Regions from separate parts of the Janthinobacterium breve genome, predicted to be linked through region 1. Evidence: predicted binding sites of a transcription regulator. Region 1 holds the regulator's gene; each other region holds the start of a gene.
What was found. Region 1 encodes sigma-54, which starts transcription at its own class of promoters, with help from an activator protein. Its sites were predicted from a motif close to TGGCANGNAANCTGCTTT; they were not measured.

Region 1 (5,580 bases):
CGACGCGCCCGTGATCGCCTTCCTCGACGCGCAGCCCAGCGCGCTGGAACTGCTGGCCGACATCCGCGCCTTCATCGAAAAATGGTTGCCGTCATTCAAGTCCGACAACCGCAGCTACCTGACGGTGGCACTGGGCTGCACGGGCGGCCAGCACCGCTCCGTGTACATGGCGGAACGGCTGGCGCAGTATTTCGGTCCGAATGAACGGGTCGTGCTGCGCCACCGCGAACGTAGCTAGAACGCCAATAAAACCTACTGCGCGTCGGTATAGATGGTCTGCGATGCTCACTGTGCATAAAGCACAGTTCCGCTTCTCAACCACCTCTCCCTTCCGCTCGCTACGGTTTTATTCGGCGTTGTTAATTCAGCTGGTAAAGCGGATGCGCTTGCGCCGGCCAGACGGGGGCAAAGAAACGCGCCACCATGGCCGCGTCGACCTCGTCCAGGCTGCCAGGATTCCAGCGCGGCGCATTGTCCTTGTCGACCACCAGCGCGCGCACGCCCTCGAGCACTTCGCCATGCTCGAAATTGTGGCGCACCACGCTGCGCTCCATGCGCAGGCAATCTGCCACGCCCAGATGGGCGCCCCGCTGCAGCAATTCCAGTGTCACCGACATCATCAGCGGCGAACGCAATCGCATGGCCGCCAGCGCCTTGCCGGCGAACGCACTGTCGTCCTGCGCCAGCGAAGCCATGATGGCGGCCACCGAAGGGGCGCTGAAGTGGCGGTCCAGCGCCACGCGCGCCGTGGCCAGGGCAGAAACGCCCGCCTCGGCCTGGAACGGTGCGGCCAGGGCCTTGATGGCCACCGGCAAGGCCTAGCCCGGCGTCGATTCAAACAGGGCCAGCAGCGCCCCCATCCGCGCCTCGGGCAGGTACACATCGGCCAGGTCCGTGTACAAGGCATCGGCCGCGTTGATCGTCAGACCTGTCAAGCCCAGGTACAGACCCAGCTGGCCCGCCAGGCGGGACAGGAAATAGCTGCCACCCACGTCCGGGAACAAGCCAATATTGACTTCCGGCATGGCCATGCGCGTGCGGCCCGTAACGATGCGCAGGCGGTTGCCGGGCCCGGCTTGCGCCACGCCCATGCCGCCGCCCATGACCACGCCATCCATCACGGCAATATACGGTTTTGGATAGAAATGAATTAAATGATTTAAGGCATATTCTTCCGTAAAGAAATCTTCCAGCTGGGCGCTGCCCTCTTGCGGCGTGGCCAGGCCCGCATCATAAAAGAAACGGATGTCGCCGCCGGCGCACAGGGCTTTTTCACTGCTGGAGCGAATGAAGACGGCGTCCACCTGCGGATCGTTGCGCCAGCCCAGCAAGGACGCGCTCAGGACCCGCACCATGTCCAGCGACAGGGAATTCAGGGCTTTCGGGCGGTCGAGCACGATATGCCCGGTGCGGTTGCGGATGGAAGTCTGGACGAAGTCGCTCATGGCAGGCAGGAAAGAAGTAAAAGTGCAAACATTCTAGCGCCTTCAGACGGAACATTGCATTCCCATGGTGCTACCCGACAAGGGCGACAGGCGCAAAAAAGGGCGCAATGTGCGCCCTTAGTTGATCACAACCGGTTCAAAGTCGCAGGCCGCTTAAGCGGCGGCGAATTCTTCGTCCGAGTTGTCTGGCAGATGCTTGATCGCCTCTTTACCGTGCCCTTGCACTTTGGTTTTGTACTTCATCACTTGCCTGTCCAGCTTGTCGATCAGGGTATCGATCGCGGCATACAGGTCTTGCGCCAGGCTTTCCACGTAGACGGTCTTGCCGCTCAGACGCAGGTTGACTTCGGCCTTTTGACGTTTTTCTTTCTCTTTGAGGTTATCCACGGTCAGAATCACGGCAATATCGATGACTTGATCGAAATGACGTTTCACGCGCTCCAGCTTCGTTTGTACGTATTCACGGATGGCTGGTGTGACTTCGAGATGATGTCCGCTGATGGTGAGATTCATACACACTCCTAAAGATGATCGGGTTCATGCGGTCCATCGTATCCGGCCCGCAGAGGAACCGAAAAAAACTTACAAACACTTACGCAGGCTCACTGGCGGAATTTTCAACGCTTCCCGGTATTTGGCAACAGTACGTCGCGCAATCACCATGCCTTGCTCCCCCAGCATGTCCGCAATCTTACTGTCGGATAAAGGATTCTTAGGGTCTTCTGCTCCTGTCAGTTGCACGATCAATGCCCGTATCGCCGTCGATGACGCTTCGCCCCCCGCTTCGGTGGCGACGTGGCTACCAAAGAAATATTTCAACTCGAACATGCCATGCGGGGTCAACATGTACTTTTGAGTTGTTACCCGCGAGATAGTACTCTCGTGTAAACCCAGTGTATCAGCTATTTCACGGAGCACAAGGGGGCGCATGGCGACGGCCCCATGCGAGAAAAAGTTCTTTTGTCTTTCTACTATCGCCTGCGCCACGCGCAGGATCGTGTCGAAACGCTGGCGCATATTCTTAATCAGCCACTTGGCTTCCTGCAACTGTGCGCCCATGGCGCCCTCGCCCTTGCCCTGCTTGAGCAAGTTGGCGTACATGGCGTTCACGCGCAAGCGCGGCATGACGTCATTGTTCAGGGTGACTTGCCAGCCATTGCGCGCGCGCTTGACGACGACGTCGGGCACCACGTAATCGGACACGTCCGAGGCGAAGACGGCACCCGGATGCGGATTGCACTGGCGAATCACGGTCTGCGCTTCGCGCAAGTCTTCCTCGTCGCAATCGAGGGCTTTTTTCAGCTTGTTGAAATCGCGCTGGGCAAACCAGGTCAGGTGCTTTTCCACGATAACGAGGGCCATGCGCCGCGTCACCATGGCGATATGCGGCAAACGCTTGATTTGCAGCGCCAGACATTCGGACGCATTGCGCGCGCCTACGCCGGGCGGATCGAAACTTTGCAGCAGAGACAAGGCCGTGCGCATCTCGTCAGCGTCGATTTCCAGCTCTTGCGGCAGGCGCGCCAGGATGTCGTCGAGCGTCTCTTCCAGGTAGCCATTGTCGTCGAGCGCGTCGATGATCAGCTCGACCAGCGCGCGGTCGCGCAATTCGAGCACCGTCACGCGCATCTGCTCCATCAAGTGTTCGCGCAGAGTGCAGTGATGGGCTTCGAGTTGCGGGCGGGAATCTTCGTCGTCGGGCGCCTTGCCACGGCTCGCCTCGCTCCAATCGCTGTCGCCGCCATCCGCTGCGGCCGGGCTGTCGCCCGCCTCGCCATCAAAGGTTTCCGCTTCGGCCGGCGCCGCGGGCGCCTCCTGGCCTGGCGGCTGCGGCGGTGCTTCGGCCGGCGCGGCCGTGGAACTCAAGGCGCCGTCGGACAGCAGGCGCAGCGAACGGTCAAGCGGATCGTCGAGGCGCTCGAGCAAGGGATTGTCCGTCAGCAATTGCTCTAGCTCCTGGTGCAATTCCAGGGTAGACAATTGCAACAGGCGTATCGATTGCTGCAACTGCGGCGTCAGTGCCAAGTGCTGCGAAGTGCGCAGCTGCAATGATTGTTTCATTGGCTCACATGCGGAAGTGTTCGCCCAGATAGACCCGGCGTACCGACTCGTTCGCGATGATGTCGTCGGGGCGTCCCGACGCCAGCACCGAGCCCTGGTTGATGATGTAGGCACGATCGCAGATACCCAGCGTCTCGCGCACATTATGATCGGTGATCAGGACGCCGATATTGCGCTCCTTCAAGAAACGCACGATACGCTGGATCTCGATCACGGCGATAGGGTCGACGCCGGCGAACGGCTCGTCGAGCAGCACGAAACGCGGGTCGGTGGCCAGCGCGCGGGCGATTTCCACGCGGCGCCGCTCGCCGCCCGACAGGGACAGCGCCTGGTTCTCGCGCAACTTTTCAATCTGCAAGTCGGCCAGCAATTTATCCAGGCGCTCCTCGATCTCGGCCTTCTTCAGGGGACGGCCTTCGACGGTCTGGATTTCCAGCACGGCGCGGATATTGTCTTCCACCGTCAGCTTGCGAAACACGGATGCTTCCTGCGGCAGATACGACAGGCCCATCTGCGCGCGGCGGTGGATGGGCAGGCGGGAAATATCCACGCCGCTGATATCAATGGTGCCGCCGTCCGACGGCACCAGGCCGACGATCATGTAGAACGAGGTGGTCTTGCCGGCGCCGTTCGGGCCCAGCAAACCCACCACTTCGCCGCACTCGACTTGCAGCGAGACATCATGTACGACTTGCCGCTTGCCATAGGTTTTTTGCAGCCCGCGAACGATCAGGGTGCTGCCGCAACGTGTATTGTCCATTATTTCTTTCCTGGCGCGGGCGTGGCCGGCGCTTTCTCCGCCGCCGGTGCCTTGGGCTTCGGCTGGATCACCATGCGCACGCTGCCGCCATCCGGGGTGCTGGTGCCGCTATTCGAATTTTCCATCGCAAATTCTTCCTTGCGGCTGTCATACGAGATGAAGGCGCCATTGGCCACGTCAGTCACTTTTGTGCCTTCCAGGCGCGTCAGCTTGGCCCTGGAAAACAGTTTCACCACTTCCGTCTTGTTGTCGTATTCCACGCGCTCCGCTTCGCCTTCCACCCACAGGTCGCCCGCGCCATCGCGCTTCTGGCGGAAGGTGGCCAGCTTGCCGGGATCGGCCCAGAAGGTAATGAACTGGTAGCCTTGCGGGTCTTCCGTGATCAGGGCCCGGCCCGCCTTCATGGTCAGGGTACCCTTGACCAGCACGACGTCGCCCGTCAGGGTACGCACCTGCTTGACGTCGTCGACATGGCCGCTACGTGCCGTGATGACGGCTTCCTTCTCGGAATCGGCCTTTTCGGCATGCGCCACGCCCATCATGGCCAGAGAAAATACGGTCAACAGCAAGATGTTCTTCATAGTATGGTTTCCTTGTTTCATTCTGTCATTTTGCCGCCGCGGCCGGGCGCGGTTTCGGCGGGAGGACCATGCGCAGCGCATTCTGCACTTCCACCACGCCGGTGGCGTTATTGGCCTTCATGCCTATGCCATTGATGCGCGAGGCGCCCGTCAGGATATCGACAGGCACGTCCGTTTCCATTCTTTCCTCATCCGGGAACACCGTCAGCGCTTCCGTCTTGACTGTCAGGTTCTGCGCCTTCGGACTGGCCACCCGGTCGATCACGACATTGCGGTGCAGTTGCAGCCGGGTATTGTCCTGGTCGATATGCGCCAGTTCCGCATTCATGTTCATCGGCGGCATGCCGGGCGTGAGCTTGCGCACGAAAGGCTGGTCGATATCGGATGAGTCGTCCAGCGGATAATGCGTGAGCTTGATGCCCGACACGATGTAGCTGGGCTTGCCCGTCAAGTCCATGCGCACCAGGCTGAAATTGGTGATGAAATAGTCTGGCTCATCCAGATGCTTGCTGGCCGTGATGTCCTGGGCATTCTTGTTCATCACTTCCAGCAGCCAAAAACTGCCCAGCGCAAAGACGACGGCCCCCAGCACCGTAAAAATCATGCGCCAGCGATGGGCGCCTCCTGGCTTACGCATAGGGTTTCACTCTTTCAAATGTCACTGGCGGCGAGGCAATGCGCCTCACTCCAGGAACGGCGCCATAACGCGCGCATAGTTATCCTGGGCGCGCAG
Region 2 (5,580 bases), on a different contig from region 1:
TAGGGTTGACGGTATCGCTCACAGTTCCACCTCGGCCGGGGCCAGGATGGTGGCGTCGTGCTGTTCGCTCAGTTTCGGCAGGCGCACGCTGGAGGCGCGCCAGCCGCGGTGGCTGAGGGTGCCCGTAAACGGCGCCGAACCGACGACGTTGCCCGTCAGGCGGACCTGGGCGCTGTCAAAACCTTCCTGCAGCACGATGCGGCTGCCCTCGGCTTCCTGGCGCACGGCCTCGATGGTGAAGTATTCGCGCATGACCTTGGCGCAGCCTTCATGCACGACGCGGGCGGCCGCGCCAATGTCGGCATCGGCATGGCTGCCCAGGTTTTCCTGGGTAAAGTCGATCAATCGCGCTTCGCGTTGCAGTAAGGCAAGTAGTTGCAGGGCGGCGTCCGGCGTGGCTACTTTTAATATGACGGGGGCGGCGGCCGGCGTCGGCACGGGGGCGGGCGCCGGGGCAGGAGCGGCCGGCGCGACAGGCGCAGCCTCGGGCAGGGACAGTTTTTCCACGCGGGCCGCATAGGCGGCGTCCGACAGGGTGCTGAAGAAGGCGCCGAAAGCCAGCGGGACGCGGCGCCAGAACGATGGGTGGGACGATGGTGTGCTCATAGGGAACTCGTTTCTCTGATCTGTAGGGTGGCGTCGGCGGCGCGCTGGAGGGCGGGGCCGCTTCGCATGGTAGTGCATGTGCCGCGCCAATATGGCTGGCTGCGTTTGCCCGCATGATACCAGCTACGGCGCCGCTGCCAAAGCCGCCGCCCCCCGTTCAGCCGACCTGATGCGTGCATTTTCTTTGTTCCTGCGCAAGGAAACGCTCGATTTCGACCTGTTTCGACTAGAATCGCGCATTATCTTTTTGCATGACCTTGATGCCATGTCCACCGATTTTCCCCCCGACTTTTCCATATATCTAGCCAGCAGCATCTACATAGACAGCGACCATCCGGCCGTGCGTGCCAGGGCGGCCGAGCTGGCGGCAGGCGCGGTGGGCGACGCCGCCATCGCGGCCCGCTGCTTTGCCTTCGTGCGCGACGAGATCGCCCACAGCTGGGACTACCAGCGCAATCCCGTCACCTGCCGCGCGTCCGATGTCTTGCAGCATGGCACCGGCTATTGCTATGCGAAGAGCCATTTGCTGGCCGCGCTGCTGCGCGCCAATGGCATTCCTGCCGGCCTGTGCTACCAACGCCTGGCCGTGGGCGAAGCGGGGCCGCCGTTTTGCCTGCATGGCTTGAACGCCGTGTACCTGCAAGAGTTTGGCTGGTATCGCATTGATGCGCGCGGCAACAAGCCCGGCGTCGCTGCCGCCTTCACGCCGCCGCAGGAGCAGCTGGCCTTTCCCGTGCTGGCGCCCGAGGAACGCGATTTACCGGAAATCTGGCCGGCACCGCTGCCGCAGGTGGTGGCTGCGCTGACCGGCTATGCGACCGTGCAGGAAGTGGCGGCGCATCTGCCCGATATTGAATTGCTGCCGCGGCACAAATAACTCGAAGAAAGAAATCATGAAAAAAGTGTATATCAGCCTGATCGGCCTGTTGCTGCTGGCCGGTTGCGGCGGCAAGGGCGAGAGCGCCGGGCAGTCCAGCGCCGCGCGTCTCGATGGCAAGGAAAAAGGCAGCGAATTTCTTGCCTATGAACACAATGTCAGCGTCGATACGAACGAGGCGCAAGTGCGGCCCCTGTATGAAAAAGTGGTCGCCGCCTGCAAGGCCGATACGGACAATGGCTGTCTGCTGCTCGACTCGAGCATCGACGGCGGCCGTTACGTGCATGCGCGCATCAGCATGCGCGCCAAGCCGGCCGGCATCAAGAAGCTCGTCGCGCTGGTCGCGGCCGAAGGCGATGTCACCAGCCAAGGCACCAAGGTGGAAGACCTCGGTCGTCCCGTGCTTGACAGCAAGAAACGCCTGGACATGCTCAAGCAGTACCAAACGCAATTGCAGGACCTGGAAAAACGCTCGGGCGCGAACGTCGACGCCCTGATCAAGGTGACCAAGGAGCTGGCGACCGTGCAAGTGGAACTGGAGCAGGCGACGGCGGCCAACGCGTTGTTGATGCAGCGCATCGACACGGACTTGCTGAACGTGGCCATCAGCGCCGAAGGCAAGCAATCGTTCTGGCGGCCCGTCAAGCGCGCGCTGGGCAATTTCACGGAAAACCTGTCGCAAGGCGTGGCCAACGCCATCACGGCCATGGCCTACATCCTGCCGTGGCTGATCGCTTTCATGCTGCTGTTCCCGCTGGGCCGCAAGGGCTGGCGCCGCTTGCGCGGAGTGCCGCGCAAGGAGTGATACACAAGGATTGATGCCTGCCGCGCACCGTTTTACGGCAATTTCAAACCTGGCTGCACAGTCCTTGTGCAGCCAGGTTTTTTTTTCGTGCGGCGCTGGCCGCGTGCACCATGGCGGACGCCTGCCGGTGCTGGCATGTATTCTGCTTTAACAACATCGTATGCCCAGCTCGACCCCCACGAACCTATCACAGGAGTCCCCATGTCACGACGCATCATCCTGAAAGCGGCCGCCGCCGGCGCACTGGCCCTGGCCACGTCCACCTATATGCAGGCAGCCCTGGCCGCCGATACCATCAAGGTGGGCATATTGCACTCCCTGTCGGGCACCATGGCCATTTCCGAAACGTCGCTGAAAGACGTGGCCCTGATGACGATCGCTGAAATCAATGCCAAGGGTGGCGTGCTGGGCAAGAAGCTGGAAGCCGTGGTGGTCGATCCCGCGTCGAACTGGCCTTTGTTTGCGGAAAAAGCGCGCCAGCTTGTGGCGCAAGATAAAGTGGCCGTGGTGTTCGGCTGCTGGACGTCCGTGTCCCGCAAATCCGTCTTGCCGGTGTTCAAGGAACTCAACAGCCTGCTGTTTTACCCGGTGCAATACGAGGGCGAGGAGCTGGAAAAGAATGTGTTTTATACGGGCGCCGCGCCGAACCAGCAGGCGATACCCGCCGTCGAATACTTGATGAGCAAGGATGGCGGAGGGGCCAAGCGCTTCGTATTGTTGGGCACGGATTACGTGTATCCGCGCACCACCAACAAGATATTGCGCGCCTTCCTGAAAAGCAAAGGCGTCAAGGATAGCGATATCAGCGAGGTCTACACGCCGTTCGGCCATGCCGACTATCAAACCATCGTGGCCAACATCAAGAAGTTTTCCACGGGCGGCAAGACGGCCGTCATTTCCACCATCAATGGCGATTCGAATGTGCCGTTCTACAAGGAACTGGGCAACGCGGGCTTGAAAGCCACGGACGTGCCCGTCGTCGCTTTTTCCGTGGGCGAGGAAGAGTTGCGCGGCATCGATACCAAGCCGCTGCTCGGTCATCTGGCGGCATGGAATTATTTCGAATCCGTCAAGAACCCCGCGAATATGGCCTTCATCAAGCAGTGGAAGGCGTATGCGGTAGCGCAAAAGTTGCCGAACGCGGGTTCCGTGGTGACGAACGACCCTATGGAGGCGACCTATGTGGGCATCCACATGTGGGCGCAGGCGGTGGAAAAAGCCAAATCGACGGAGACGGACAAGGTGATCGCCGCCATGGCGGGCCAGAGCATGAAAGCTCCATCGGGCTTCACCCTGACAATGGACGCGACCAACCACCATTTGCACAAGCCCGTGATGATCGGCGAGATCAAGGCCGATGGGCAATTCAATGTCGTGTGGAAAACCAAGGAAGCAATACGCGCACAGCCGTGGAGCCCGTATATCAAGGGCAATGAGGGCAAGCAAAAGCTGTAAAAGCAACGCCGGCATCATCGGGCATGCGTCCGGTGGTGCTGACCATCAACGCTTTCCCGGGAACTCAATGAGGCTATTCACATCGCTGCTGGTCTTCGCCTGCCTGTGCCTGTCATCCATGGCGCAGGCCGCCATCCCTCCAGAGCTACTGAAACCGCTGTCCGGCGACGACCCCGATGCCCGCGTCGAGGCCGTGGCGCAGATCGCCGCGCTGGCCACGCCCGAGGCCGCCCGCGTGTTGCAAGCCTTGCAGGATGACAGCCTGTATGCCGCGCCCGATGGCAAAGTGTATGTGGTCGACGGCGAGCAAGCTTACGATCCGGCAAGTGGCAAGACTGGTCCGGTGCCCGACGGCATCGATGGCGTGATGGTCAACAACCGCTTGCGCGCCGCCGTGGCGGGCGCCTTGTCGGGCTTGCAGCTGCTGGCGCCGGAGCGCAGCGCCCGGCTGGCGGCGGCGCAAGCCTTGCAAAAGGCTGTCGATCCCGCACAACTCCCCCTGATCCGCACCGCCCTGGGGCGGGAAAGCGATGCTGACATTAAACAACTATTGCAGGTGCTGATCGCCAGCGCCAGCCTGCAGGCACCCGATGCCGCCACGCGCAAGGCCGCCGTGCAGGCGCTGGCGGGCAGCAGCGACGCGCGCCTGCTGCCCGTGCTGCAAGCCATGCTGGACAAGGGTGTGGATGGCCGCGCCAGCGAGCCGGACGAGTCCGTGCAGCTGGCCGCCATCGACACCATGCGCCAGATCAAGGGAAGAGTGTCGCGCATGGAATTCGCCGGTAATGTGTTCTACGGCATTTCGCTGGGCAGCGTGCTGCTGCTGGCCGCGCTGGGGCTGGCCATCACGTTCGGGCTGATGGGCATCATCAATATGGCGCATGGCGAGCTGCTGATGATAGGCGCTTACACGACCTACCTGTGCCAGCTGTTCTTCCGCACCTACCTGCCCGGCATGCAGGAGGCCTACCTGCTGGCCGCGCTGCCTGCCGCCTTTTTTGTTGCCGGCCTGGTGGGCGTGGTGCTCGAGCGCACGGTCATCCGCTGGCTGTACGGCCGGCCGCTGGAAACCCTGCTGGCCACCTGGGGCATCAGCCTGATCCTCATGCAGACGGTGCGCACGATCTTTGGCGCGCAAAACGTGGAAGTGGCCAATCCCGCCTGGATGTCGGGTGGCGTCACCGTGCTGGGCGGCCTCGTGCTGCCGTACAACCGGCTGGCCATCATCGTCTTTGCCGTCGTCGTGGTGGTGGCTGTGTGGTTGATTTTGAACAAGACGCGCCTGGGCCTGTTTGTGCGGGCCGTTACGCAAAACCGCCGCATGGCCGATTGCGTGGGCGTGGCCACGGGCAAGGTCGACATGCTGACCTTCGGCCTCGGTTCCGGCATCGCGGGGCTGGGCGGCGTGGCCCTGTCGCAACTGGGCAATGTGGGCCCAGACCTGGGCCAAAGCTACATCGTCGATTCCTTCATGGTGGTGGTGCTGGGTGGCGTGGGCCAGCTGGCCGGCACCGTGATCGCCGCGCTGGGCCTGGGCGAAGTGAACAAATTTCTCGAACCGGTGGCGGGCGCCGTGCTGGCGAAGATCGCCATCCTCGTGTTCATCATCATCTTTATCCAGCGCCGGCCGCAGGGCCTGTTTGCCATGAAGGGACGCAGCGTCGAATGATTACCTCACTCCGTGTCAACGAGGGCCTGTTTCCCCGGCCCGTCTGGATGGCCATTGCCACCTGTAGCGTGCTGGCGGCGCTGTTGCCGATTTTCAATCTGGCGTTTGCCGAAGGGCATGCGTTGCATGTGTCCGCCTACACGGTGGCGCTGGTGGGCAAGTTCATGT
Region 3 (5,580 bases), on a different contig from region 1:
TACGGATCCGCCGACATCTTGTTGGTGACGTAGTCGAAGATGCCTTGACCGCCCAGTTGTGGTGCAGCAAACACACCCGTCAGCAAGGCGCCGAGGATACCGCCCACGCCGTGCACGCCGAACACGTCGAGCGAATCGTCGGCGCCGATCAGGCGTTTCAGGCCATTCACGCCCCACAGGCAGATGACACCGGCCAGCAAGCCGATGACCAGGCCACCCATCGGACCGACAAAGCCGGCCGCCGGGGTGATCGCCACCAGGCCGGCCACGGCACCCGATGCGCCACCGAGCATGGATGGTTTGCCTTTGCTGATCCACTCACCAAACACCCACGACAGGGTGGCGGCAGCGGTGGCCAGCAGCGTGTTGACGAAGGCCAGGGCAGCCACGTCGCCCGCTTCCAGCGAGGAACCGGCATTGAAACCGAACCAGCCCACCCACAACAGGGAAGCGCCGATCATGGTCATCGTCAGCGAGTGCGGCGCCATCGATTCACGGCCATAACCGACGCGCTTGCCGATCATGATCGCGCCCACCAGGCCGGCGACGGCGGCATTGATATGCACCACGGTGCCGCCGGCGAAGTCCAGCGCGCCTTTTTGCCAGATCCAGCCCGCCTTCAGGGCTTCGCTGGCCGAGGTGGCGGCATTGGTGATCAGGTCAGGCCCCGTCCAGAACCAGACCATGTGGGCCGCTGGCAGGTAAGCGAACGTGAACCACAGCACGACGAAGGCCAAAACTGCGGAAAACTTGGCGCGCTCGGCAAACGCGCCGACGATCAGTGCGCAGGTGATGGCAGCAAAGGTGCCCTGGAAAGCCACGAAGACGAACTCGGGAATCACGACGCCCTTGCTGAAGGTGGCAGCGGCGGCAAACGTGCCCTTGGCCGGATCCCAGATGCCGTTCAGGAACAAGCGGTCGAAGCCACCGAAGAAGGCGGTTTTTTCCGTGAAGGCGATCGAGTAGCCGTAGATGCACCACAGAACGATGACCAGCGCGAACACCATGAACACTTGCATCAGCACCGACAGCATGTTCTTCGAGCGCACCAGTCCGCCGTAGAACAGGGCCAGGCCGGGGATGGTCATCAAAATCACCAGCAAGGTGCTGATCATCATGAAACTGGTGTCGCCCTTGTTGGCGACAGGGGCAGCGGCTGGCGCGGCAGCGGCCGGGACGGGAGCTGCGGCAGCGGGCGCGGCGTCAGGAACCGGCGTCACGGCGGGGGCGGCGACGGCCGTGGTCGTGGCCGCTTCCGTCTTGACGGGCGCATCGGCAAAGCTCGGTGTGGCGACGCCAAACGCACACAGGCAGGCTATCCCGGCGAGCAATTTTGTTATATTTTTATGCATCAATATTCCCCTTAGAGCGCTTCGTTGCCGGTTTCACCGGTACGGATGCGGATGACTTGTTCCAGGTTGTAGACGAAAATCTTGCCATCGCCGATTTTACCGGTACGCGCGGCACCTTCGATCGCTTCGATGGCTTGGTCAACAATGGCGTCATCAACGGCCGCTTCAATCTTTGTTTTTGGCAAGAAATCGACGACATACTCAGCGCCACGGTAGAGTTCCGTGTGGCCTTTCTGACGGCCGAACCCTTTGACTTCGGTGACGGTAATGCCTTGTACATTGATAGCCGACAAGGCTTCGCGCACTTCGTCCAGTTTGAACGGTTTAATGATTGCTGTAATCATTTTCATGGCAGTCTCGCTTAAAAGGTTTTGGACAAGGTCAGCACGAGACCGGATTTCGCCAGGTTCTTGCCATTCGGTGCCAGCGACGTGATATTAGCCTTGACGGCGGCCAGAGCCACGGTCACCACACCGAAATCCTTGGTCACGCCGATCTTGTAATCGCTATAGCTGAGAGCATCGTTGTGCTCGACCTTCTGACGCCCGGCATGCAGGTTCAACATGTAGCCATCATGCACTTCCACGTTGGCCCCCACATCGAGGTAGCCGCTGTTCTTGCTGTCAGGCACGCCAAACAGATTGCTCGTCGAGTGCGAGTACTTGATATACATAGGGCCATAGCCGAGTTGGCCGTACAGCTCGAAGGTGTTGGCATTGGTGCTCAGCCCATTCGAAGGATAGAAATAGTACAGGCCGCCCACGTCATAGGTAAAATCCTTGCTGATCTCGCCCCGCTTGCCGCCGTAGATATCCCATTCCAGATTGGTATCGCCGCCGCCGTCCTTGATCCATTTGATGCTCGACAGCCAGGTGCCCACGTACAGACCCGTCGGATTGTGGGTATAGTCGGCACCGCCGCTGATGGCAGGGTCAAGACGGCTTTGCGACACGCCGCGGTAACGGTAGTCGCTGGTCAGCGCCACGTTGTAGCTCACCACGTTATCAGGTACGGCTTCGGCCGCAGCAGGCGCTGCCACTGCATCCTGGGCCATGGCACTGCCGCACATGGCGGTCATGGCCAGCGTCAACGCTGCTACTAAAGTCATGTTCTTGGACAGATACTTCATGGCGATTTCCTTTTATTGAACTTTTAAAGCGGTTGAGGTTTAAAATCTTGGCTGGAGATCACAAAGCGTTCATCACTTCTTTAGCAGAATACGTGCCAGCTCTCTTGCCACCTTGACAGGTGCATTTCCGTCCATATCTACCCGGCAAGCCGCCAGGACTGCGGATACAGGCTGCTGAAGCACAATGAACCGCCCAGTTTCGCACCAGATTAACGCCGCTGTGCACCGCAATGGTGCGATGCACAGGCTGCACCATAAAAGGACTGACCATGGACATGAATACCTTCTTTAACGACTTGCAAGGCAAGATCCATCAAGCCATCGAAAACTCGCCTGCCAAGGATATCGAGAAAAACGTGAAATCGATGATGACCCAGGGCTTCGCCCGCCTCGATCTCGTCACGCGCGAGGAATTCGATATCCAGGCACAAGTGCTGGCCAAGACCCGCGCCAAGCTGGACGCACTGGAATTGCGCCTGATCGAATTGGAAACGCGCCTGAACGAACCAAAGGCATGAAGTACCGCCGGCAAGGTCGTGTTATAGACGGCCTTGCTGGCATACCTCAAGCCTGACAGCGTTGCAAGCGCTAGACTGATCCTGACCGCGCTCGCGCCACAGGGGAGTCTGATGAGTCTGGCCGTCCTGAAAAGCCGCGCCCTGGCCGGCATGGAGGCACCCGAGGTAAGTGTCGAAGTCCACCTTGCCAATGGCTTGCCCGCCTTTACCATTGTCGGCCTGCCGGATACAGAAGTGAAGGAATCGCGCGACCGCGTCCGCGCCGCGTTGCAAAACTGCGGCTTTGAGATGCCGGCGCGGCGCATTACGGCCAATCTGGCGCCTGCGGACTTGCCCAAGGAATCGGGCCGCTTCGACTTGCCCATTGCGCTGGGCATCCTGGCCGCCTCCGGCCAGTTGCCCGACGAGCAGTTACACCACTATGAATTCGCGGGCGAACTGTCGCTTTCGGGCCAGCTACGCCCCATCCGTGGTGCGCTGGCCATGACCTTTGCCATGCAGCGCAGCCAATCGGGCGCGCCGCGCGCCTTCATCCTGCCGCAAGCGAACGCGGACGAGGCGGCGCTGGTCAGCGATGCCTGCATCTATCCCGCCCACAGCCTGCTCGAGGTCTGCGCGCATTTTGCCGCGTCCGCCAGCCAGACCGCCCTGCAGCGCCATCAACCCGTGCTGGCAGCACACGCTTTTGCGTATCCCGACTTTGCCGATGTGCAGGGGCAGCTGCAGGCGCGACGCGCACTGGAAGTGGCGGCCGCGGGCGGCCATAACGTCCTGATGGTGGGGCCGCCGGGCGCAGGCAAGACCATGCTGGCCAGCCGCTTCCCCGGCGTGCTGCCGCCCATGAGCGATGAAGAGGCGCTGGAATCGGCGGCCGTGCATTCGCTGGGCGGCCACTTCAAGGTTGAACACTGGAAACGTCGTCCCTATAGGGCGCCGCACCAGACGGCGTCCGGCGTGGCCCTGGTGGGCGGCGGCTGTGACTTTTCGAAATAGCTGCGACATATCCGAAATAACTGCGACATTTCACGCTTGCCACAAGAATCCGAGGTCATCCCAGAATATATATGAGAATTCATGTCCTAATGGGCGCCGGGAAATTAACAAAATACCAATTAAGGAAAATATGCCACTTTTCTCTGTAGGGCCAATCACTGAAGCGTCTATCTTGCCTAGGGGCAAAGATATCCTTAATAGCATGATTTCATCTCTGCGGCTGGCAGTTGGGGCGGGGCCATCTTGGAAAGTCCGGCCATACAGAATTGGAGACCAGTCCTACGTCTCTGTTGATGTGGAAGGTGCCACAGGGTTGGTAAGTCTTACCATCGCAATCTCCGGAAGCTTTACACCACCGACTCAATGTGACATTTGCTTAGCACGTGATCCGGTGATGACCGTGTATGACGCAGTGGACGCGTTCTATATCATCGACGAGCTCCGCGCCAGGCTATAAAGCATTGGACTCACTAACAAATGGCAAAATTTCCGGCCCTAGTACAAGTGAAAGATGACGCAGATCATCAACGACCAGGTCCGAGTTTCCTTCGCGATTACCAGCGACCAAAGTACCAAGCGCATATATAGTGAAATACTTTACTTCCGTGGCACGGCAAAGAGACAACTCCAGGTATTTACGGAAGCGGAATCCAGCCATTTTTGCTGGGCTCACATATAAATACACCGTCGTATTAGCAACCTTGTCATAGAACTTGAATTTGAAGCCTTGTCCATAGCGGCCTACCAAGGTCGCGCCACCAAAAATCACTCGATTACGGGTCTCATACGATGCCCGCGCGAGTCGGCAAAAGTACTCGTTCAGCCTCAACACTCCCTCGTTGACAATACGAATCTCAAGCTCGTTGAACTCCTCTTTCGTCAACGTAACTTTTGCCTCCTTGTATGTCTCAACCAAGCGACTCAATTGATTCGTTCGATTGTACCCGCCTAACAAATTGTCGGCATCGTCGCCATTTGTGTGACGAGGAGGTCGTCCTTGGGCATCTACGTCCTTGTCGAGATTCGCGGGTTGCTGTATCCGGTGCCGTCCTACCCCATCATCTTCCGCAAGCTCCGGGTCAAACACCGTAACGAGATCGTGAAGCTTCCGTCGTAACCGCCGCTGTTTCGCATCGTCGTCAGTCTCCCCTGGACGTAGCGCATCCGAATCCGCATCTATATTCCAATGACATAGTTGATGATGGCTATCGAGAAGTCGATAGTGCGCCGTGACGTACTTCGCAGACTCCGAAGCTGGGACTCTGTAGTTCACACCAGTGACGCGTACTGGCTTCGCCCCACCCGCGCAATTCACATCATCGCAGAAGAAGTGATAGCTCTCAAGTGCGGGTTCTTCACACACAAAATACTTACGAGCGGTGTCAATGCTTACGATCTCATTAAGTTCTTTGCAATACGCGTACAGGATCCGGGAGTTAGTCATATAGCGGGGTATTGTTGATGGTTTCCCAGCATAACTGGTTGCCATACGGAAAACCAGTGCGGTTTTGAGCGAAATCGGTGCCTAGAGCTTCGGACTCCCCTTCGAAATTGCCATCCGCATGTGACTTTTTCAAAATAACTGCGA
Region 4 (5,580 bases), on a different contig from region 1:
CACCCTGGCGCACGCCGCGCACGGGCGCCGCCGAATCGTAGTCGCGCCCGATGGCCAGGCGGCAGTACGCATCCGTCATCAGCCGCGCATGCGTGACGTCGATGCTGACCCAGCCCGCGAAATCCGTGTCTTCCGTCCAGGCGTCGACCCAGGCATGGCTGGCCGCATGGCCCGTCGTGCCCGGATCGATATAGCCGGACACATAGCGGGCGGGGATGCCCCAGGCGTGGCAGCAAGCCAAAAACAGGTGCGCGTGGTCCTGGCACACGCCGCGCCCCAGGGCCAGGGCGTCGCCAGCCGTGGTGGTGACCATGGTGGCGCCGCTTTCATAGGCCACCTTGCCGACGATGTGCTCGGCCAGGCGCAGCAAATGGCCCGTGCCCGCCGTCACGCGCTGGTCGGGCAGGCTGGCGGCCGCCAGTTCCAGGATGGCGGGGTTGGCCTGCGTCAGGGCCGTCGGCATGGTAAACAATAGCGGTGACAGGGTGTCGACCAGGTTCAGCCGTCCCTTGTGCGGATAGATGGTTTCCACCACGCCATGCGCCACCAGGCTCAGCGACTGATGGCTGCCACTGATGGTCAGCATGTGCGACAGATTGCCGTAGGCATCCGTGTAGGCGTGGCACCGGCCCGGCGTGGTGATTTGCCAGGACAGGGCGCGCTGCTGCGGTTCGATACGCGGCGTCAGGTGCAGCTGCTGGATGGTGTAGGCCAGCGGCGCACTGTAGGCGTAATGAGTTTCGTGGCGGATGGTGAGCTGCATCAGGCCGCCAAGGGAACGAGGAAGTCGCGGCTGACTCGGTTGCCCAGGTCATAGATGTTTTCCAGAAATTGCGTCAATGTATGGTGCAAGCCAGCCTTCATGATGTCGTCGATATGGCCAAATTTTAACTCGGCATGCAATTTACCGGCGAACCGTTCCGTATCGGCCGACACATCGTTGCGGATATGCTTGAGGTTTTCCACCACGTCATCCATGCAGGCCAGCAGGGAACGCGGCATGTCGCCGCGCAGCATCAGCAATTCCGCCACCCGCGCCGGGGTGATCACGTCGCGGTAGACCTTGCGGTAGATTTCAAAGCCGGAAACGGAGCGCAGCAGCGCCGCCCAGTAGTAAAAATCGCGCTGTGTGATGTCTTTCGACGTGTCGCGCGCGCCGTGGAACTTCACGTCGAGGATGCGCGCCGTGTTGTCGGCCCGCTCCAGGAAGGTGCCCAGGCGGATGAAGTGGATGGCTTCATCCTTGAGCATGGTGCCCAGGGTCACGCCGCGCGACAGGTGCGAGCGGTATTTGACCCACTCGAAGAACTGGCTGGGGTCCGTTTCCAGCAAATTGCTTTTCAAACGCTTCTGCATGTCGAGCCAGGTGGCGTTCTGGATTTCCCACACTTCGGTCGTCAAGGTCCCCCGCACGGCGCGGGCATTTTCGCGCGCGCCCGTCAGGCAGGCCAGGATGGACGACGGGTTGTTCGGGTCGCGCACCATGAAGTCGAGCACGTCGCGCGTGTGGAAGCGGCCATATTTATGGTCATACGCGCTTTGCAACTCGGAAATGCCCAGGGTGGCGCGCCAGCCCTGCTCGGCGTCCTGCTCGGACTGGGGCAGCATCGAGGTTTGCATGTTGACGTCGAGCATGCGCGCCGTGTTTTCCGCCCGCTCCGTGTAGCGGGCCATCCAGAACAAATGATCGGCAGTGCGGCTCAGCATGTTTTTTCTCCTGCAAAAGCGGGAATGGCTTCGAGTACCCAGGTATCCTTGGTGCCGCCCCCTTGCGATGAGTTGACCACCAGCGAGCCTTCGCCCAAGGCCACGCGGGTCAGGCCGCCGGGCACCATGGAAATCGTCTTGCCGGACAACACGAACGGGCGCAAATCGATATGGCGCGGCGCGATGCCGGCCTCGACATACGTGGGGCAGGCGGACAGGGCGAGGGTGGGCTGGGCGATATAGCCGCCCGGATTGGCCAGCAGGCGCTGGCGGAAATCCTCGATCTGCGCGGCACTCGAGGCCGGCCCCACCAGCATGCCATAGCCGCCCGCGCCATGCACTTCCTTGACCACCAGTTTTGCCAGGTTCGCCAGCACGTAGGACAAATCGGCCCCTTTGCGGCACTGATAGGTGGGTACGTTGTTCAGAATCGGCTCTTGCGACAGGTAGAATTTGATCATGTCGGGCACGAAAGGGTAGATCGACTTGTCGTCGGCCACGCCCGTGCCGATGGCGTTCGCCAACGTCACCCGGCCAGCGCGATACACGGACAGCAAGCCGGGCACGCCCAGCGAGGAATCGGAGCGGAAGGCCAGCGGGTCGAGGAAATCGTCATCGACGCGACGGTAAATCACGTCGACGCGCTTGGGTCCGCGCGTGGTGCGCATGTACACAGAGTTGTCGTTGACAAACAAATCCTTGCCTTCGACCAGTTCCACGCCCATTTGCTGGGCCAGGAAGGCGTGTTCGAAGTAGGCGGAGTTGTACATGCCGGGCGTCATGACGACGACCGTGGGGTCATCCACGCCCATGGGGGCGACGGAGCGCAGATTGTCGAGCAGCATGTCCGGATAATGGTCGACGGGGGCGATGCGGTTGCGGGCGAACAATTCCGGGAACAGCCGCATCATCATCTTGCGGTCTTCCAGCATGTAGGACACGCCTGACGGCACCCTTAAATTATCTTCCAGTACATAAAATTCGCCCTGGCCCGCGCGCACGATATCGACGCCGGCGATGTGCGCGTAAATGTCGGAAGCGACGGCAATGCCCTGCATTTCCGGGCGATACTGGGCATTCTTGTAGATTTGCTCGGCAGGAATGATGCCCGCCTTGATGATGTTTTGCCCATGATAGATGTCATGGATGAACATGTTCAAGGCTTGCACGCGCTGCACCAGGCCCGTCTGCATCTGCGCCCATTCGGCGGCTGGGATGATGCGGGGGATGGTGTCGAACGGTATCAGGCGCTCCGTGCCGGCATCGTCGCCATACACGGCGAAGGTGATGCCGACGCGGCGAAACGTCAGGTCGGCTTCGGCCCGCTTGCGGGCGATGGTCTCGGGGGATTGCTGCGCCAGCCAGTTGTCAAATTCACGATAGTGTTCACGTACCTTGCTGTCCGTACTCACTTCATCCGCAGTCATTTCATTGAAAAAATTTGCCATGTTGTGATTTCCCTTGAGCCGTGTCTAGGTATAGCTCAGCAGGAAACGTGCCAACAGGGCGGCCGTGAACATGTGTAAATATGACCACTTTTGTGGCGTCGCGCCGTTCCTCGCACCGATTTGGTGCGCTAGCTGTCACTCTTGGGGATGTCGGCGGGCTGGACGAAGGGACGACAATCGACGGGCACATCGAAAATGAAGCTGGTGCCCGTTTCGGGTGCGCTGTCGACGGCGATGCTGCCGCCGTGGCTTTCGGCCACGTTTTGCACGAAAGGCAAGCCAATGCCCCAACCTGGCGCGCGGTTGTCGTTCTCGCGGCGCAGGTAGTCGAAGATGCGTTCGGCCTGTTCCGGCGCGATGGCGCGGCCGCCATTGTGGACGGTCATGATCAGGCGTTCGAGGACCGCTTCCACGTGCACGCTGAAGGGGGCGTCGTCGCCATACTTGATGGCGTTGTCGAGCAGGTTCTCCAGCGCGCGCCGCAGCGAATTCTCGCACCACCAGCCAATGACGGATTGCCCGCTGACCTGGCATTTGTCGGGCCGTTGCAGGTTGACCTGGCCGGCCACGGCGTGCACCACGGGCAGCACGTCGAACTGGCTCAGGGCCAGCGGCAGCCGCTGGCCCCGGTGGTAGCTGAGGCTATCGAGCAATTCCTCGATCATGCTGTCGAGTCGCTTGCTGTGCTCGGCAATCTTGTGCGCCAGCAAGACCACCCGTTCCGGGTCCGCTGGCCTGAGCAGCAACTGGGCGCTGGTACTGATGACGGCCAGGGGATTGCGCATGTCGTGCGACAGGCCGGCCGCGATGCGGCGCCGGAAGCCTTCGTGCATGCTGGTAAATTCGCGTATCGATTCGCGGATGCCCACATCGATCGATTCGTTGAGCACCTGCCAATCCTTGCCGCGCAGGGTGATGCCGGACTCATGCGCGACGGCGGCAAAGCAGTCGCGGAAGATCTGGTATTCCTGGATCACCTGTTCCGGCCCGTAATTGGTCATGCGCGCCCGTTCATTGCCATGCACGGCGGGAACGTTGCTGTTGCTGGTGGCGTTTTCGCGCGGATGACCCGGGGTCAGCGCCTCGGCCAGGTTATCGAAAAAGGCGGGCAGGGTATTGGTGAGGATGGGTGTCAGCAACTGGTCAGCGCCTTGCACGCTGGCGCGCACGCGCTGTTCCCAGACGCTGAGGACGGCGTCGCGCATGGCAAAGAGGCGCCGCGCGCGCTGCAGTGGATGGCGTACGCCTGCCTGGCGATCCGCCTGATGATCTGTGGCAATATTCACCTGAACTCCCTGACAGGAATGGCTATGCTTTCAATAGTATGCACCGAATCCGCCGCCAGGGAAACGGCATTATTGTTCAGTATCGGGCTGCCGCAAGGCCGCCTGCAGGCGGGAAAGCGAGGCTGACCATTCGTCCAGGGAAAAGTTCTGTGGATCATCATGACCGTTCGCATAGCCCGTATCGAGCACGGCGTGGAAGGCGGGGATCAGCCACGTACCCTTGCGCACGCTGGCGGCGAGGTACAGCAGGGCTAGCCGGTCGTATTGGGCGGGCGTAAAGCCCGGATCGGGCGCCAGGCCGTCGTTGCCCTTGCCGCCGCCCGGTACGGAGTTGCGCGGCTGCACCAGCTCCACGTGCAGGAACAGGCCCGTCAGCGACGGCTTGTCCTTTTCCAGCTTGCTGGCGTAGCCGGGCGTGCCAAAGTCGCGCACTTGCAGCGAGCCGCCCAGGCGGTTCACATACACATGGCCTTTCGGACCGCCGCCCAGCGCCGGATTGCGCAGCGCAAAGTCGTTGAAGTCCCAGCCGGCATCGTTGATGTGGGCAGGAATGGATTCCCCCAGGAAATTCGGGTAACTGGTGTCATGGATGACGAAGTACCGCGCCATGGGCGCCGCCAACCGGCCCACGGCGCGCGACAGGGGGGCGTCGACGGCGCCGCCCACGTCCGCTTCGCTGATCGATTGCCCGGCCAGCCAGGCGCGCAGGCGGGCCGGGGCGATGCCCGTGCGCTGGCCGATGTGGACACCGAGAAAATCCGGCAGCGGCGCGCTGTCGCCCAGGCGCGCATACAGCTTGACGGGACGCAATAAACACGTGGCTTGCGCCCGCGCATCGCCCTTGAAACCGCTTTTCCAGGCGGCGTAGGGGCAGGCCGCTTGCTTTTGGGCAGCAGCCGGCAGGGATAGGCTGAGCAAGAGCAGCAGGGCAGGGAGTCGTTTCATGCGGGCATTGTCGCCGAATCGGGCGTGCCGGCACAGGCGCGCACGCGAAAAAAAAGCTGCCCCGTTCATCGGACAGCTTTCGTGACGCCACTGGCGGCGATCTGTTTAGAATGCCACGCTGCCCGATACGACAACGGTGCGCGGCGCGGCCAGCACCAGGGAGCCAATATTAAAGGACGACACGGCCGACGACC

Region 2: a site for sigma-54 is predicted at 2,420-2,437, ahead of urtA (urea ABC transporter substrate-binding protein). Genes of this name have one in related genera too.
Region 3: a site for sigma-54 is predicted at 2,562-2,579, ahead of ACQ4W0_RS27375 (TorF family putative porin). Genes of this name have one in related genera too.
Region 4: a site for sigma-54 is predicted at 3,191-3,208, ahead of ACQ4W0_RS15100 (circularly permuted type 2 ATP-grasp protein). Genes of this name have one in related genera too.

Annotation. Positions count from the first base shown of each region.
Region 1 is NZ_JBNYXY010000004.1:303,373-308,952, reverse strand. It holds gene rapZ (RNase adapter RapZ) at 1-238, shown strand, start outside; partial or broken gene ACQ4W0_RS09415 (enoyl-CoA hydratase/isomerase family protein) at 360-1,445, opposite strand; gene hpf (ribosome hibernation-promoting factor, HPF/YfiA family) at 1,599-1,958, opposite strand; gene ACQ4W0_RS09405 (RNA polymerase factor sigma-54) at 2,028-3,506, opposite strand; gene lptB (LPS export ABC transporter ATP-binding protein) at 3,511-4,266, opposite strand; gene lptA (lipopolysaccharide transport periplasmic protein LptA) at 4,266-4,847, opposite strand; gene lptC (LPS export ABC transporter periplasmic protein LptC) at 4,873-5,484, opposite strand; gene ACQ4W0_RS09385 (KdsC family phosphatase) at 5,530-5,580, opposite strand, start outside.
Region 2 is NZ_JBNYXY010000005.1:90,635-96,214, reverse strand. It holds gene ACQ4W0_RS10680 (Hsp70 family protein) at 1-22, opposite strand, end outside; gene ACQ4W0_RS10675 (DUF2760 domain-containing protein) at 19-606, opposite strand; gene ACQ4W0_RS10670 (transglutaminase-like domain-containing protein) at 776-1,483, shown strand; gene ACQ4W0_RS10665 (DUF4349 domain-containing protein) at 1,500-2,288, shown strand; gene urtA (urea ABC transporter substrate-binding protein) at 2,490-3,743, shown strand; gene urtB (urea ABC transporter permease subunit UrtB) at 3,811-5,412, shown strand; gene urtC (urea ABC transporter permease subunit UrtC) at 5,409-5,580, shown strand, end outside.
Region 3 is NZ_JBNYXY010000015.1:133,473-139,052, forward strand. It holds gene ACQ4W0_RS27365 (ammonium transporter) at 1-1,352, opposite strand, end outside; gene ACQ4W0_RS27370 (P-II family nitrogen regulator) at 1,364-1,702, opposite strand; gene ACQ4W0_RS27375 (TorF family putative porin) at 1,714-2,481, opposite strand; gene ACQ4W0_RS27380 (accessory factor UbiK family protein) at 2,751-2,999, shown strand; partial or broken gene ACQ4W0_RS27385 (YifB family Mg chelatase-like AAA ATPase) at 3,111-3,974, shown strand; gene ACQ4W0_RS27390 (hypothetical protein) at 4,444-5,481, opposite strand.
Region 4 is NZ_JBNYXY010000007.1:144,265-149,844, forward strand. It holds gene ACQ4W0_RS15090 (transglutaminase family protein) at 1-763, opposite strand, end outside; gene ACQ4W0_RS15095 (alpha-E domain-containing protein) at 763-1,707, opposite strand; gene ACQ4W0_RS15100 (circularly permuted type 2 ATP-grasp protein) at 1,701-3,155, opposite strand; gene ACQ4W0_RS15105 (sensor histidine kinase) at 3,284-4,441, opposite strand; gene ACQ4W0_RS15110 (hypothetical protein) at 4,511-5,386, opposite strand; gene ACQ4W0_RS15115 (TonB-dependent receptor) at 5,492-5,580, opposite strand, start outside.